3 regions of the Clostridium estertheticum genome follow, and region 3 is predicted to be linked to each of the others. Evidence: riboswitches for the same ligand, from Rfam matches in the RefSeq annotation. Region 3 holds a riboswitch; each other region holds the start of a gene.

Region 1 (5,741 bases), 1.0 Mb from region 3:
TTATCGTAAACTTGAGTTGGCTTTCTGGTATTAAAAGCAGTGTCATTTATATTTTTGGCTATGGTGTTACCGGCTGCAATTGTTGATTTTATTTTAGCATTATATTTAATATAAATATATCCTGAAGCTGCTGAAACTGATAAGAAAATTACAACAAAAAATATCAATAAACATTTAACAACCTTTTTCCAAAGTTTCTTTTTGACTTTTGTTGGTTCTATGATTTTTGCATTATCATTCATTAATATTCCTCCTTTTTTTTTATCCTACAAAAAAGAAATTGTCCAGGTGGGGTCCTTGGACTATTATGATTTTTGTATACACAATGGAGGTGCCGTTTTGTGTAAGGTGTATTTGGATGAGTAGTAAGGTATAAGTAGTCGCCACGAGTAATGTTCTATTTTAAATTAAAAAATTGTATCTGAGAAACTATATATAAGAAAACACTGTAAGTTCTTATTATACTATTAAAAAAGGTATAATGTTATGTAAATATAATACAATTATTTTACATTATTGTCAATAAGATGGTAACAAACTGATTGGTACTCATTATTTGTTAATTATAATTAAATATAGCAAGGCGAAATATTATAAGAATAAGCGCTAAATTATACAATATATACCATAATATTATATATTATTATTATTTATATACTAATAATATATAATATGATAAAGTTTTTCAATAATAAACCGAATATTTATATATGCAAATGTATTTAAGGAAGCAATTAAAATCTAGTAAATTAGATAAGGAAGATTGACATTATAAATAACATATATTATGATGAAATGGAATTAGAGAAATAAGTAGATTATGAAAAGAACATGGGGAAAATAAATCGAGAAAAATCAATAAAAAATTAATTCAGAGGAGATGTTTTTATGGATAAGTATGTTTGTTTGGTATGTGGGTATGAATATGATCCAGAGGTAGGAGATCCAGACGGCGGAATAGCACCAGGTACTAAGTTTGCAGATATTCCAGAAGATTGGGTTTGTCCACTATGTGGAGTTTCAAAATCAGATTTTGAAAAAGTAGAATAAAAACAAAATACGATTAATATAATGTAATTTAAAAGCCAGGTATATTTAATAATAAACGATTAAATATATCTGGTTTTTTGTAGTTCATAAAAAGAAACTGCGGTTTGAAATGCGAAGTAATAATTTGCATTAATAAATGGCTTTATTTGAGACTAAGTGTGAGTATAAATATCAAGTGATATTGATACTTATACTCATTTATGGTATAGTAAATTGAATTAGTATATAGTAGTTGTCCATTAAGGAGATATATGTATGGGAATAATTAAGTCAGTATTTTATTTTATTATAGCCGGGATATTTGAAATAGGCGGGGGTTACTTTGTATGGATATGGTTGCGGGAGGGTAAAAGCATTTGGTACGGAATTTGTGGAGCTATAGCACTTATTGTATATGGTGTAATTCCGACGTTGCAACCTCCAAGTGCTAATTTTGGTAGAGTCTATGCCACATATGGTGGTATCTTTATTGTATTATCAATATTATGGGGATGGAAGATAGATAATATAATTCCTGATAAATTTGATTTGATAGGTGGCACTATAGCAGTAATTGGAGCTGTTATTATTATGTATGCTCCAAGAGGGTAGAATTTGATGAAGAATAAAATTTCAAAAAAAGAATTAAGGTTATTTCTTTACATATTAAACATATAGTGATACTATAGATATAATTTAATAAGTTAGTTATTCTCATCAAGAGAGATAGAGGGACCGGCCCGATGATATCTCGGCAACCATCAGGCGATAATTGCCTGAATAGGTGCTAATTCCTGCGTTAAGTCAATAGTAACTTAGCGGAAGATGAGAGAGGTGTCGTTGAATATTTATACCTCTTTCATCGTTATTGGTGAAAGAGGTTTTTTGATTTTTTATAAATTAAAATTTAATAATGTCTTATCAAGAGAGGTGGAGGGACTGGCCCAATGAAACCCGACAACCAGTATCGCAAGATACATGGTGTTAAATCCTGCAGCATGGCTGCAAGATAAGAATAAGTTTGGAAGTAGTGCCCAAGTTTATTCTTGGGCACTATTTTTTAGGAAAATATATAACAATGGTTACAATAAAATAAAAATGAATTGTAAGGCATAAAGAGGAGCAGAGATATTATGATTAAAGTTAGTGGTGTAAGCAAAAGTTTTTCAGAGGTAAAAGTGTTAAGTAATGTTTCATTTACAGTAGATAAGGGTGACATTTATGGTGTTATTGGGCATAGTGGCGCGGGAAAGTCTACTTTGCTTAGATGTTTTAATGGGCTTGAGACATATGATACAGGAACTATTAACATAATGGGCAAGGTGGTTAATGAGCTAAGCCGTAACGAGCTTCGTGAGTTTAGAAAAGATGTAGGAATTATATTTCAAAGTTTTAACCTTATTAATAGTAAAAATGTTTTTGACAATATAGCATTTCCACTTGAAGTATGGGGGAATGATAAGAGCTATATTAAGGAAAGAGTAGATGCCTTAATAGATTTAGTAGGTCTTAATGATAAAGTGAAAACAAACGTAAAGCAGTTAAGTGGAGGTCAAAAGCAAAGAGTTGGAATAGCAAGGGCATTAGCGCTGAATCCTAAAATACTACTTTGCGATGAGGCGACTTCTGCATTAGATCCTAAAACTACAAAATCTATATTACAGCTTTTAAGAGATATAAATAATAAATTTAATATAACAATCGTCGTAGTTACCCATCAGATGGAAGTGGTAAAAGAAATTTGTAATAAATTCATTCTTCTAGAAGGTGGTAAAATTAAAAGTCACGGATTTACGGATGAATTATTTATTAAACCAACAAAAGAGATGAAAATACTTATTGGTGAGGAAGAATTATTACCAAGTATTGGTTACAACATTAAAATATTTTTCACAAAGGAAATTACCCAAAGTTGCTTAATAACATCACTAGCAAGAGAACTTGAAATTGATTTTTCAATAGTATGGGGAAGGCTTGAAAAATTTCGGGATAGTGTAATGGGTAGCCTTATTATAAATACGAATGAGGAAAATAAAGAAAAAATATTAAAATATTTAGATGACAGATCTATAGAGTGGGAAATTAATTTTGAATTAGAACAAGATGAATTAAATAAGGAGGGAGTATAAATGACATTTCAAGAAATTTTAATACAAATTTTACTGCCTGCATTATTAGACACAATGTACATGGTAGTAATATCTACGATTTTCACAGTGATTTTAGGATTTATTACAGCGGTTGGGTTAATTATAACTGGGCCTAAAGGGCTAAGGCCAAACAGCTTAGTTTATAAAAGCTTAAATTTAGTAGTTAACATACTTCGTTCTTTCCCGTTTATAATACTCATGATATCTATATTCCCTTTAACAAAGTTAATCGTTGGAACTACAATAGGTACTAATGCAGCTATAGTTCCACTAACTCTTGGAGCAGCTCCTTTTGCTGCAAGAATAATAGAGTCAGCACTACTTGAGGTGGATTATGGAATTATTGAAGCAGCCAAATCCTTTGGTGCAAAAACTCACCAAATTATATTTAAAGTTATGTTAAAAGAAGCAATGCCATCTATAGTTCTTGGAATTACTTTAACTGTTATAAATATTATAGGATATTCTGCTATGGCAGGAACAGTTGGAGGTGGAGGTCTTGGAGATGTAGCACAAAAATATGGGTATTATAGATTTCAGACGGACATAATGATATATACGGTAATAATATTAATTATAATTGTGCAAGTCATACAAGCATTAGGAAATTTATTGTATAGAAAAATGATTAAATAAGATATTAGTGATATTTAACATCAAATATGATGATTAATTATAAATTACAAAAAAAGAAAGATTAAGAGGGGGATTTAAAATGAAAAAAATATTAAGCATATTATTATTAGTAGTTGTAATTTTTACATTAGGTGGTTGTGGGACAAAGAAAGAGGCAGTAACAACTGATAAAAAAATTATCAAAGTAGGTGCTTCACCAATTCCTCATAAAGAAATATTAGAAGTTGTAAAACCAATCCTTGCGAAAGAGGGGTATACTCTTCAAATAGTGGAATTTAATGATTTTGTAACACCAAACACGGCACTTGCTGAGAAGCAACTTGATGCAAATTTCTTTCAACACGTACCTTATTTAACAGAATTTAGTAAATCAAAAGGGTTAGATCTGGCTTGGACTGTAAAGGTCCATATTGAACCTATGGCTTTGTATTCTGCTAAATATAAAAAACTTAGTGATATAAAAAATGGAGCAAGTATTGCTATTCCAAATGATCCTACAAATGGCGCAAGAGCACTTAGAGTACTTGAAAAAGCAGGGTTAATAAAATTAAAAACTGGAGACCTTATTTCCAAAATTGATATTACAGAAAATAAAAAGAAATTGAATATAAAAGAATTGGAAGCTCCACAACTTCCAAGAGTTTTAAAAGATGTAGATGCAGCGGTTATAAATTCAAATTATGCATTGACAGCTAAATTAAAATTAACAGATGCACTAGCAGTTGAAGCAAAGGATTCACCTTATGCAAATGTACTTGCTGTTAGAAAAGAAGATAAAGATAAGCCTTATATAAAGGCACTTTCAAAAGCATTAACTTCTCCAGAAGTTAAGAAATTTATTTTAAGTAAATATAAGGGCGCTGTAATTCCAGCATTTTAAATTTAGTTTAAATAATTATAATAGTTTAACAAAATAAAATCACTTTGCTTTGAGCTTAATAGTTTAAAGTAAGGTGATTTTACAATACGATTACATAAGAAGAGGAGATTTTAATATGGAGATCAAGCAATTCTGTGCGCGGTATTCAATGGATAGGGTGGGGACAAATTCATTAAAGTGGGATGCTTTAGATAAGCGTTATGGTGACAAAAATTTAATCCCTATGTGGGTGGCAGATATGGAATTTAGGGCGCCAGAAGTAGTGGTAAATGCAATGAAGAAGAGAATTGAACATGGGATATTTGGGTATTCTTATGTACCTGACTCCTACTATAATTCTTTCATTAATTGGGAAAGGAATCAGCATAATTATGAAGTAGATAAAAAGTGGATACGTTTTTCAACTGGTGTTGTTGTATCTTTATATTGGTTTGTTAATGCATTTACAAAGTTTGGTGACTCTGTAATTATTCTTACTCCTGTGTATTACCCGTTCCACGATGCAGTTAAAGATACCGGAAGAAGATTAATTACATCTGAATTAATAAATGTAAATGGAGTATATACCATTGATTTTGAAGATTTCGAGAGAAATATCATGGAAAATGATGTTAAATTGTTTATCCAGTGCTCTCCACATAATCCAGTTGGTAGGGTTTGGACAGAAAAAGAATTGGATAAAATTTTATCTATATGTAAAAGATATAATGTGCTTGTTGTATCAGATGAAATACATCAAGATATTATAATTGGAGAAAATGTGCAAATACCTGCAGCTATTGTAAGTGGTGCAAAGTATGCAGACAATATAATAACAGTTACAGCACCATCAAAAACTTTTAACTTAGCCGGATTATTAAATTGTAACATAATTATATCTAATGAGAAGGTAATGGCAAGATATGATGCGTATTCGAAAACTATTAATAAAACAGAAGTTAATATTATGGGATTAACTGCAGCGGAGGCTGCTTATAATTATGGGGAAGAATGGTTAAAATCTCTGTTAGGGGTAATAAAACATAACTACAACCATGTTAAAGAAA
Region 2 (5,741 bases), 340 kb from region 3:
TTGCTGAGATAGTAATAGTATAATAATATAAAGTATATAATAATTATTACTAATAGATAATGTGATAAATAAAAGAAATCGGGGGAATTTAAATGAATTTAAAAGAAGTTTATGAAGGTAGAAGAGCTATTAATTTTTTTGATACTAATAAAGGTGTGGAGGCTGGATTACTTAAAGATATAATTAACCTTGCGGTTCTAGCACCATCAGCATTTAATCTTCAACCTTGGGAGATTATAGCAGTAAAATCTAAAGAGGGTAAAGAAAGATTGCATAAATTTGCAGCTCAACCTAAGATATTAGAAGCTCCAGTTACTTTAATTATAGTAGGTAACAAAACAGGATATGAAGCATCAAACCCTACTTGGAATGATATGTTAAAGTTAATGGGTGGAGATAAAGAAAAATTAGCAGGTACACAAGGAATGGCAGCTGGTTTATACGGCACATCAAACGAAAATAAATTAAAGTTTGCTGAAAGTAACGCAGGATTGCTCGCAATGTCTATAATGTATGCAGCTAAGAGTCTTGGAGTTGATTCTCATGCAATGAGCGGAATGGACTTTGAAGGTGTACGAAAAGAATTTGAACTTGATGAGAATAAGACTGTAGTTATGCTAATTTCACTTGGTCACTTAGATGAGAGTAATACACTTTACCCAAGAGCATATAGAAGAGGGTACGATGAGATAGTTAAAGAAGTTTAAAATATTTTAAATTATAATTTAATAGATTGTAATAACAAAAGCGGCGCCATAGATTGTGGGCCGCTTTTGTTATTATTCTAAATACACCAGATTATATGGGGTTTCTTGGTAAACGTAATAGTTTAACCAATTTGAAAAGAGTAAACTTGAATGACCTCTCCATTTTACAATAGGTGTTTTAGTTGGATCATCTTGTGGATAATAATTTTTTGGTACATCAATATTTAAACCATTTGCGATATCTCTATCATATTCTGTTTTGAGCGTTAATGGATCATATTCTGAATGTCCTGTTATAAAAATCTGCCGTCCTTTTTTCGCTGATACAATGTAAATTCCTGATTCATCTGATTCTGATATAATTTTAAGTTCATCGACTTTATCAATATCAACTTTCTTTATTTCAGAATGCCTTGAATGCGGAACATAAAACTCATCGTCAAATCCAGTCAATAGCCTAACATTCTTCTGCGTTGCCGTATGTTTAAATACTCCAAACAGTTTTTTGCATAGTTTATGTTTTTGAACTCCATAATGATAATAAAGCCCAGCTTGCGCACCCCAACAAATATGTAGGGTGGAGAATACATTGCGCACGCTCCAGTCCATGATTTTTTTTAGCTCATCCCAGTAATCTACTTCTTCAAAAGGAACATTTTCAATAGGTGCTCCTGTTATTATCATTCCATCAAATTTAGAATCTTTTATTTCATCAAAAGTATTGTAAAATTTAATTAAATGTTCAGGTGATATATTTTTGCTGTCATGACTTTCTGGGTGAAGAAGCACTATATCAATCTGAAGTGGTGAGTTACCAAGAAGTCTTAGAAGTTGCGTTTCTGTATCAATCTTTGTAGGCATTAGGTTTAAAATTATAATTTTTAATGGCCTAATATCTTGATGAAATGCGCAGTCTTCTGTAATAGTAAAAACATTTTCTTTATTTAGAGTCTTATATGCTGGAAGATTGTCTGGTATTTTTATTGGCATCTAAATCCTCCTTAGGTAATGCATCTTGCGTATTATAATATGACAGATTCATAAATTATTTTTGTGACTATTTAACTGCTTTTTCTAGGGCTTGATTTAAATCGTATATAATGTCATCAATACCTTCTACACCAATTGAAAGTCTTATCAAATCTGTAGTAACTCCAGCAGCCTTTTGTTCTTGCTCATTGAGCTCTGCGTGAGTTGTGCTTGAAGGATGAATTACAAGTGATTTTGCATCAGCAACATTTGCAAGTAGTGAGAATAACTCTACACTGTTAATAAATTTCTTTCCTGCCTCAAGTCCGCCTTTTATTCCAAAAGTAAATATTGAACCTGCGCCTTTTGGTAGATATTTTTTAGATAAATCTTTGTATTTACTTCCTTCGAGCTCTGGGTAATTTATCCATGAAACACTTGGATGCTTACTTAAGAATTCAACTACGGCTCTAGCGTTTGAAACGTGCCTCTCAACTCTTAAAGACAATGATTCAAGTCCCTGAAGAAATAAAAATGCACTTTGGGGACTAAGAGTAGCGCCAGTATTTCGTAGAAGCTGAACTCTAGCTTTTAAAGCAAATGCTGGTGCACCGAGGTCTGCATATACGAGTCCATTGTAGCTTTTATCAGGCGTTGTAAAATCAGGAAACTTACCGCTTGCCCTCCAATCAAACTTACCACCATCAACTATAATTCCACCAATAGTAGTTCCATGTCCACCAATAAACTTTGTTGCGGAGTGGATAACTATATCAGCACCAAATTCAATTGGACGGCATAGGAAAGGAGTTGCAAATGTACTGTCAATAATAAGTGGTATTTTATTTTCGTGTGCGATTTTTGCTACTGCTTCTATATCTAAAATATTTATTTTTGGATTCCCTATTGTTTCACCGTAAAGTGCTTTTGTCTTGTTTGTTATTGCTTTTCTAAAGTTTTCAGGATCATCTGGGTCTACAAATATTACGTTAATTCCAAGTTTCCTAAGTGTAACATTAAATAATTCATAAGTACCACCATAGAGTGTACTTGCAGTTACGATTTCATCGCCACAGCTAGCTACATTAAGTATTGCATAGAATATTGCAGCTAGTCCGGAAGCTGTAGCAAGTCCAGCAACGCCACCTTCAAGAGCAGCTACCCTCTTTTCGAAAACATCAGTAGTCGGATTCATTATTCTTGCATATACATTACCTGGCTCTTTTAATTGAAATAAATTTGCTGCATGATCTGCATTTTTAAAGACAAAAGATGATGTTTGATAAATTGGAACTGCTCTTGAACCAGTAGTAGGGTCTGGGACTTGTCCTGCATGTACCTGTAATGTTTCGAAACTTAATTTTCTCTCACTCATATTAATTCTCCTCTTTAATATTATTTTTAATTTATTGAATTATACTGTAAATATATGTTCGTTTTTTATACGTAAAGGTTTATAAAAAAAAAGCAACTCTCCTATAAGGAAAGCAGCACGATTAACTTTAATAAACAATAAAATTGTATAATAAAATTTGCTATCTTCCTTATCTTTCAGATTTTACAATCTGATGGAATTGACACCATTGCATTTCGCTATAAATGCTGGTTGTCGGGTATCATCGGGCCAGTCCCTCTACCTCTCTTGATAAGTATTTTGTATTAAGTTGTTAAAGATATGATAAAGCTTTTATTGAATATTGTCAATAGTCTAAAAACAAATTTACAGACTAATATGTACAGAAATAAAATAAATTGTCGATTAAAAACTAGATAAAAGGTAAATGTGATATTATAACAAATAAGTACTGCTCGCGGTAACAAAACAATGGAAATAGAATAATATAAAGTATAAATATTATTTTGGAGGTACTTATGTACGATTATCGTTGTAAAAATTGTGAAAATCTTGGACAATGTATGTCTATGATGAATATGCCCATGATGAATATGCCCATGATGAATATGCCCATGATGAATATGCCCATGATGAATATGCCTATGATGAATATGCCAATGGAGAATATGCCAATGGAGGATATGGAAATGGAGGATATGCCTATGGCGAATATGCCAATGGGAAATATGCCAATGGGGAATATGCCTATGGGAAATATGCCTATGGCGAATATGCCTATGATGAATATGTCCATGATGAACATGCCAATGATGAACATGCCAATGATGAATATGCCTATGTGTGAGGAAGATGATGATGAGTTAAAAAGCATGTACCCTAAGGTTTACCATAGGATGCATCCGATGGTAAAGCATCATTGCGATATGATGGTTGCAAGACATGGAAAGATGTATTGCCCTAGCAAGGAGGAAATGGATCATGTCTGTAAAGAAATAGCTGACAAGTACAAAGAGCACCATAAGGATGATTATGATGAGGATGATTGCAGAGATGATGGTGATGGTGATGATATGATGAGGAGAAGACGTCGCTTCAGCGGTGGGGGACTTCAAGATATAGCTAGAATATTAATTATCGGAACTTTACTTGGAGGCAGAGGCTATAATTACGGATATTAATATGATTAAATTTTATTAAGTATTATAAGTTAAGTTATTATTATATTCTAAAAAACTGCTGAAGCATGTTGGCAGTTTTTTTTATGTAAAGTACACATACTTATGAGTATTAGTGCAGATGGGACAGAAAGAGGATATAATGAAGAGAACCACGAAATAATTTATGTTATAAATAAATTTAAACAAAGGGGATAACAATGATAAAAACAAATGTTATGCGTATTTTAGATAAAATGAATATAGAATATAATGTTATGACCTATGAGGTTAAAGATGATAAAGTAGATGGGATATCTGTGGCAAAGAAGATAGGTAGAGATGAAAAATACCTATATAAAACCATAGTTACACATGCAAATTCTAAAGAAATTTATGTTATTGTGATTCCTGTCAGACAAGAAATAGATTTTAAAAAAGTAGCTAGAGTAACTAATGAAAAGAGCATAGAAATGTTAGACCTTAGAGATCTACAAAAGTGTACAGGATATATTAGAGGTGGGTGTTCACCCATAGGTATGAAGAAAAAGTATAAAACATTTATTGACAAAGGAGCACTTGAAATAGATAAGATAATTGTAAGTGCTGGGAAAATAGGATTTCAAATAGAGTTAAACCCGAACTTATTAAAAGATATCGTAGATGGTGAGTTTGCTGATTTAATAAAGTAAACCTAAAAAAATAAAAAAAGATGGTTTCTAACTAATATAGAAATCATCTTTTTTACTTTTTAGTTATTTGTTTATATATCTCCATTCATAGATCCAATATATTATTATTGCAACTACAGCAAAAAATATTGGACCACCTACACTCCAAAGGGTTGTTGGTAAGTCTCCTTCGAGTGCTGGTTGTATTATTGAAAAGAAATTTGCAAATCCAACAGTGAACATAACTACTATTGTCCATATTAAAGCACTTGTGTTAGTTTTAAATATTTCAAAAGGTTTAACAATAGCTTTGTTTTTCTTAAATGGTGCAAAAGCAAATGCTATAAACATGTATGGAAGAGTCATAGCTACGTTAGTCATTGAAACTAATATTTCAATGAACTTTTTCATAGAAGCTCCACCAACAACAGAAACAAGGAAAATCATAACACAAACTATTATGGCTTGAATCCACATTGCATTTTGAGGCATTCCGTTTTTCATTTCTGCCATTTTCCCAGGCCATAATTTAGGTGGCGTACCCTCAATTAATTGTTTTAATGGTGAGAACATTAGTGTAAAGAAAGCACCAGATAAAGCTAGGAACATTGAAAGTCCAACGAATCTAGCTACACCATGTCCAATTGCTATTGAAGTAACTTGGGTTGCACCGTATGCATTACCAAGAGAATATCCTAGGTTGTTCATTACTACATAACCAGCATTAGCTAAGTTAACGTTATCGCCAGTCATAACAGTAGACCAGTTAGTAAATATACCAACAAGGAATATTCCAAGTGAGTAGCCAATTGAGATAATAATTGCTGAAATAACAACACCTTTAGGGAAGTTTTTTTCAGCATTTTCTGTTTCATCAACTAGT
Region 3 (5,741 bases):
TAAGTCAATTCTCACAGCTTGGCGAAACAAAAGAAATTACAGTTTTCGAATATATTGGTGAAAAGTTTATTAAACTGCAAAATGAAATAACATCTATTTGTAGCGAAATGGAAACATCTTCAGATATTGAACCTTTACTAGAAAAGTACCAACAAACTTTAGATGCATTTGGTGCAATTAATGGGGATAATTTCGAAAACAATATTAATAAAAACCTAAATCTTGCAAACTTAAGCAAGTATAAAGATCTAATGATATCTGAACTTAGTGGTGGAGAATTTAAGCTTATTCAAGTAATTAAGGAAATGTTAAATAGTCCAGAATTAATGATTATGGATGAACCCGATGTGTTTTTAGACTTTGGAAACCTTAATTCTCTTAAAGATCTAATTAATTCACACGTTGGAACAATGTTAATTATTACGCACAACAGATATCTATTGAATCATTGTTTTAACAAAATTCTGCATCTTGAAAACATGGAGCTCCAAGAGTTTGATGGAAGCTATATTGAGTATAACTTCTCTTTACTCCAAACGAAAATTGAACTGCAAGAATTAGCTACTTCTGATGAGGAAGAATTTTGGAGAAATGAGATGTTGATAAAAAAACTAAGATATCTCGCAACTGAGCATACTGAAGCTGCTAGAGGAAAATCTCTAAATGCTAGAGTTAAAATCCAAGAAAGATTAGAAAAACGTAGAATTAAAGCGCCATTTGTAGATATTAAAGAGCCGAGTATCAGTTTTGTTACAGATAATGAAATGGAAGAAACAATTGTTTTAAAAGTTAATGATTACAGTGCTCGCTTTGATGATATACTTTTAGAAAATGTTAACTTTGAGATTAAATCTACCGATAAAGTAGCTCTTGTCGGATTAAATGGTACCGGTAAAACAACCTTAGTTCAAGAAATCTTTAAAAATAATAATGATTCTATTGAGATAAACCAGCAGGTTGAAGTGGCTTATTTATCTCAACTTCAAGGCAAAACATTAAATGAGTCTAATACTATACTTGAAGAATTTTTTGATGTTGGTTTTAAAACTTATGAAGAGATTAAGTCATATATTTCTGGTTATGGTTTTGAAGAAGAAATCATTAATCAAAAGATAGAGTCTTTATCTGGTGGAGAAAAAAATATGCTTCAACTGGCTAAAATTTCTGCTAGTAATGCAAATTTGTTGATTCTTGATGAACCGACAAGTCATTTAGACACCTATTCACAAATAGCACTAGAAAAAGCCATAGAAGACTATAAAGGTGCGATTTTAATGATTTCTCATGATTTTTATACTATAGTAAATTGTATGGATTTTGTTTTAATCATTGAGGATAAAACAATTAGAAAAATGAGCATGCGAAAGTTTAGGAAGATGATTTATGCTAGTTATTTTGACAAAGACTACTTAGAAATTGAACAAAAGAAAAAATTAGTTGAAACTAAAATAGCATTAGCTTTAAAAGGGACTGATATTGAGCTTGCAAAAGTTTTATCTGATGAGTTAGAAGGGCTGATTAAGTTACTCTAAATTTAGTGAGTAGTTAAGAGTACTAGTTTACGGATAGAGAAGATAATTGGAGTGATTATCAGATAAAAGTATTGACATAATCATATTTAGTGATTAAAATTTAGATAAGTTAATTTAATATTGATAACAATCTTGTTCTTATCAAGAGAGGTGGAGGGACTGGCCCTATGAAACCCAACAACCGGCATTCTCATTCGAATGTAACGGTGTTAATTCCTGCAGAAATGAAATATATTTCTGGAAGATAAGAAAAGACGCAGATTTTATTTGTGTGCTGCTTTTCTTTTGAAAAGTGGCTTTTGTTTTTTTATGGAAAATAATAGGAGGTGGCGGTTTTGAAAACAGACTGTAATAACTTGGAGACAATAATGGTTCACGGAAGTGGTGAATGGGAAGATCAAACAGGGTGTATAAGTATTCCAATATATCAAAGTGCAACATTTAAACATAAGGGATTAAACCAAAGTACTGGTTATGATTATTCAAGGCTCCAAAATCCTACTAGGGAAGAGCTTGAAAAAACTATAGCGAAACTTGAAGGTGGAAAGGAAGGTTTAGCATTCTCAACTGGTATGGCAGCAATAGACTGTGTTGCAAGACTATTAAAACCAGGAGAACATATAATAATATCAGATGATTTGTATGGTGGAACTTATAGGCTTTTTGAAGATGTATATAAAGTTTATGGTATTGAATCAACATATGTAGATACAACAGACCTAGAAAAAATTACAATGGAATTAAAGGATAATACAAAAGCTATTTACATGGAAACTCCTTCTAACCCAATGATGAAAGTCAGTGATATAGGGAAAATATCAGCTTTAGCAAAAGAAAAAGGTTTAATTACAATAGTAGACAATACTTTTCTTACACCTTATTTTCAAAGACCAATGGATTTTGGTGCAGATATAGTAGTTCATAGTGGAACAAAATTTTTAGGTGGACACAACGATACTCTGGCAGGTCTTTTGGTAGCTAGTAGAGAAGATTTAATTGAAAAATTAAGGTTTACTCAAGTTTCCATTGGAGCTACTCTTTCACCTTTTGATAGTTGGCTCATACTCAGAGGTATAAAAACTCTTGCAATAAGGCTTGAAAAACAGCAAGAAAATGCAAAACACATTGCTTTGTGGCTTAAAAACTGTGATGCTGTTGAAAAAGTATATTATCCGGGATTTAAAGAGCATGAAGGTTATGAAATTTCATTAAAGCAGACAAGTGGATTCGGATCAATAATTTCATTTACGGTTAAGGAAAAGAAAGCTATAGGCAAAGTACTTGAAGAAGTTGAAATTGTAACTTTTGCTGAAAGTCTTGGTGGAGTAGAGAGTCTTATAACTTATCCATATCTTCAAACACATGCGTCTATTCCTGAAGAAATAAGAAATAGAATGGGTGTTACTGATAAGCTTTTAAGGCTTTCAGTAGGCATAGAAAATGTAAATGATATTATATATGATCTAAGCAAAAGCTTAAATTAGTTCTCTTAGGCGATTTCATTGTCTCTTCTAGATAGGATCATTGATATACTCTAAAATTAGAGTTATAGTTATAGTGTTAATATTGTGATAAAGAACTATAAACCATATTAGCAATCTTTATACCTTAAAGTTAATTAAGGTATAAAGGTTGCTTTTTCTTATATCATATCCAACATAAGCCATTATGTTGGTTGTTTATCATGTCGATTTGAATGCTTTAGAAAACATGGTGTTATATATTAGGAGGGATTTTATGTACAAGCAAGCGGAAAACAAAGTAGGAATGATTACAAAGACAATTGAAACAGAGGTTATAGTATGTGGAGGTGGTACTGCTGGTATTATTACAGCACTAACAGCTGCAGAAAATGGTGCTAAAGTTATTTTGCTTGAAAAGGGAAATAATTGTTATCCACCACGTACTTTTATTGGAGCAATAGGTTCGAAAGTACAGAAGGAACATGGAGTAGAAATAGATAGGAATGAAATTGTAAATGAATTATGTCGTCATGCCTGTTATAGGGTAGATCAAAGATTAATTAATCTTTGGGCAGATGAAAGTGGAGAGATGATAGATTGGTTGGGAAGCATAATGATAGATAATGGTATGAAAGTTACTCTTGAAACTGATATCAATAAGAATATGGATATAAAAGAGTGGTCAACCTGTCATTGTTTTTATAATGATAATATGGAAAACAAAAAAAGACCTGTAAAAATACTTGAAGAAAGAATGAAAGCACATGGGGTCGATATAAGGACAAGAACTCCAATGATTCAGTTGATAAGGGATGATGATAAAGTAGTAGGTGTTATTGCTAAAAATTCAGATGGAGAATATATTCAAATAAATGCAAGTAAGGGAGTTGTACTTGCCACAGGTGGCTATTCCAATAATATGGAAATGTTAAAGGAATTAAATCCAATTGCTGCATTTAATATAAGTTCACTTCCATTAACACCAGGTGTAACAGGTGATGGAATTAAAGCTGCTAAAAAAATAGGAGCTGAAATGGATCTTATTTCGACGGCAATGATTTTTGATCGTGGAGCAGTTAAGCCAGGAAAAGTTGCGGGAGAACCATTTGAAGATAAATTGTTTTGGTTAGGTAGTCAGCCATTCCTTAAGGTAAATAAATTAGGTGAGCGTTATACAAATGAATCAGTTCCATATGATTTTTGTATACATGCTGCTAGTATGCAACCAGGTAAAGTGTGGTGTTCTATATTTGATTCAAATTGGATGGAAGATGTACTTAAATTTCACACAATTGGTTGTTCACGAGTGGTACTTCCAGAAGATATTGAAAAATATCCATGTAATTTTAATGTGAAAATTGTAGAAGGAATGAATGAACAATTGTTAAAAGCTGGTTATATGCAACAGGCGAATACAATTGAAGAACTTGCTGAAAAATTAATGCTTCCTCCTAAAACATTAGAAGCAAATATATACCATTATAATGAATTATGTGAAAAAGGTGAAGATGAAGATTTCGGAAAGACATCTTTTCGTATGAGACCTATTATTAAGGCCCCATTTTATGGCATAACAGTAGGTGGAAATTTATTGTGCACATTAGATGGTTTGAGAATTAATACAGATATGCAAGTATTAGATACAAATATGGAGCCAATTAAAGGTTTATTTGCAGTTGGAAATGATAGTGGTGGCTTCTTTGCATATTCGTATCCAGAACTAACTCCAGGAGTTGCAGCAGGAAGATCTATGACATTTGGTCGCCATGTGGGTAAATATCTAGCAGATTTATAGTTACATTCATTTTAAGAAGGGGTCTCGTCAACATTTCTCTGAATTACACCAATAAGAAATATTGACGAGTTATCCTATTATATATAAGCTTTCTTAAATTATATTTCTCAAACGGTACAATGATATTAAAAAAACAACCAATAAATGTAAAAATAATTATTAACTTAATTTAATATAATTAACTTCTTTAAAGCTATTTATCACTAAATCTGCCATGGAAATGTCTTGACTTCCTGCAGCACCGCTATTAATTCCTACACATTTCATACCTGCTTTTTTAGCAGCACGAACCCCATTATGAGAATCCTCAATAACTATACAATTTTCCGGGCTTACCCCAAGCTTCTGTGAAGCAAAAAGAAATATATCTGGTTCAGGTTTGCTTCTCTGTACATAGTCACCGGTAACAAAAATTTCAAAGTATTCTTCTATTTGAAATTTACTTGCAATAGCCATAATTACATTTAGTGGAGAGGATGATGCAATGGCTAGCTTTATACCATTCTCATGAAAGTCTTTTATTAGCTCTTTCACCCCATCAATAAGAGTTATATCGCATTCATCTGAATTAAGGTATTTAAAATATTTACTTCGATCATATTCAATTAATTCATCAAGAGTTTGATTAAGCTTATGTTTATTTTTTAGAGCTTCCCACATATAACGAGAGGTTGCTCCTACAAAAGAGTGATGCTCATCGTCTGTAACCTCTATGCCTAATTTTTTATAAGTCTCATTTTCCAGCTTCATATGTGCTGGTTCACTATCAATAATTACTCCATCCATATCAAATATAACTGCTTTTAGAATAAAATCACCCTGAATTTTATCCAAACTCATCATCTCCCTATAACTATAGCATTTGAAATAATATATATTCTATCCAATTTAAACGTATCCTACTCAAGTACAAGGATAAATACATTATTCAATGTTAAGGGAGGAGTTAAC

What was found. A riboswitch is a leader RNA that binds a small molecule or an ion and turns the genes downstream of it on or off. The one in region 3 is predicted to bind S-adenosylmethionine.
Region 1: linked by a shared signal. The riboswitch ahead of A7L45_RS20800 (methionine ABC transporter ATP-binding protein) and the one ahead of A7L45_RS03475 (trans-sulfuration enzyme family protein) in region 3 are both predicted to bind S-adenosylmethionine.
Region 2: linked by a shared signal. The riboswitch ahead of A7L45_RS05075 (O-acetylhomoserine aminocarboxypropyltransferase/cysteine synthase family protein) and the one ahead of A7L45_RS03475 (trans-sulfuration enzyme family protein) in region 3 are both predicted to bind S-adenosylmethionine.

The regions. Positions count from the first base shown of each region.
Region 1 covers NZ_CP015756.1:4,486,996-4,492,736, reverse strand. Annotated here, with positions in the region: gene A7L45_RS22665 (transglycosylase domain-containing protein) at 1-242, opposite strand, end outside; gene rd (rubredoxin) at 889-1,050, shown strand; gene A7L45_RS20805 (YnfA family protein) at 1,306-1,641, shown strand; SAM riboswitch class I at 1,741-1,861, shown strand; SAM riboswitch class I at 1,945-2,045, shown strand; gene A7L45_RS20800 (methionine ABC transporter ATP-binding protein) at 2,163-3,158, shown strand; gene A7L45_RS20795 (methionine ABC transporter permease) at 3,159-3,815, shown strand; gene A7L45_RS20790 (MetQ/NlpA family ABC transporter substrate-binding protein) at 3,895-4,695, shown strand; gene A7L45_RS20785 (MalY/PatB family protein) at 4,811-5,741, shown strand, end outside.
Region 2 covers NZ_CP015756.1:1,064,063-1,069,803, forward strand. Annotated here, with positions in the region: gene A7L45_RS05065 (nitroreductase family protein) at 93-707, shown strand; gene metA (homoserine O-acetyltransferase MetA) at 780-1,697, opposite strand; gene A7L45_RS05075 (O-acetylhomoserine aminocarboxypropyltransferase/cysteine synthase family protein) at 1,765-3,051, opposite strand; SAM riboswitch class I at 3,218-3,328, opposite strand; gene A7L45_RS05080 (hypothetical protein) at 3,549-4,211, shown strand; gene ybaK (Cys-tRNA(Pro) deacylase) at 4,409-4,879, shown strand; gene yjeM (glutamate/gamma-aminobutyrate family transporter YjeM) at 4,943-5,741, opposite strand, start outside.
Region 3 covers NZ_CP015756.1:722,511-728,251, forward strand. Annotated here, with positions in the region: gene A7L45_RS03470 (ABC-F family ATP-binding cassette domain-containing protein) at 1-1,532, shown strand, start outside; SAM riboswitch class I at 1,668-1,783, shown strand; gene A7L45_RS03475 (trans-sulfuration enzyme family protein) at 1,901-3,016, shown strand; gene A7L45_RS03480 (FAD-dependent oxidoreductase) at 3,270-4,790, shown strand; gene A7L45_RS03485 (HAD family hydrolase) at 4,950-5,624, opposite strand.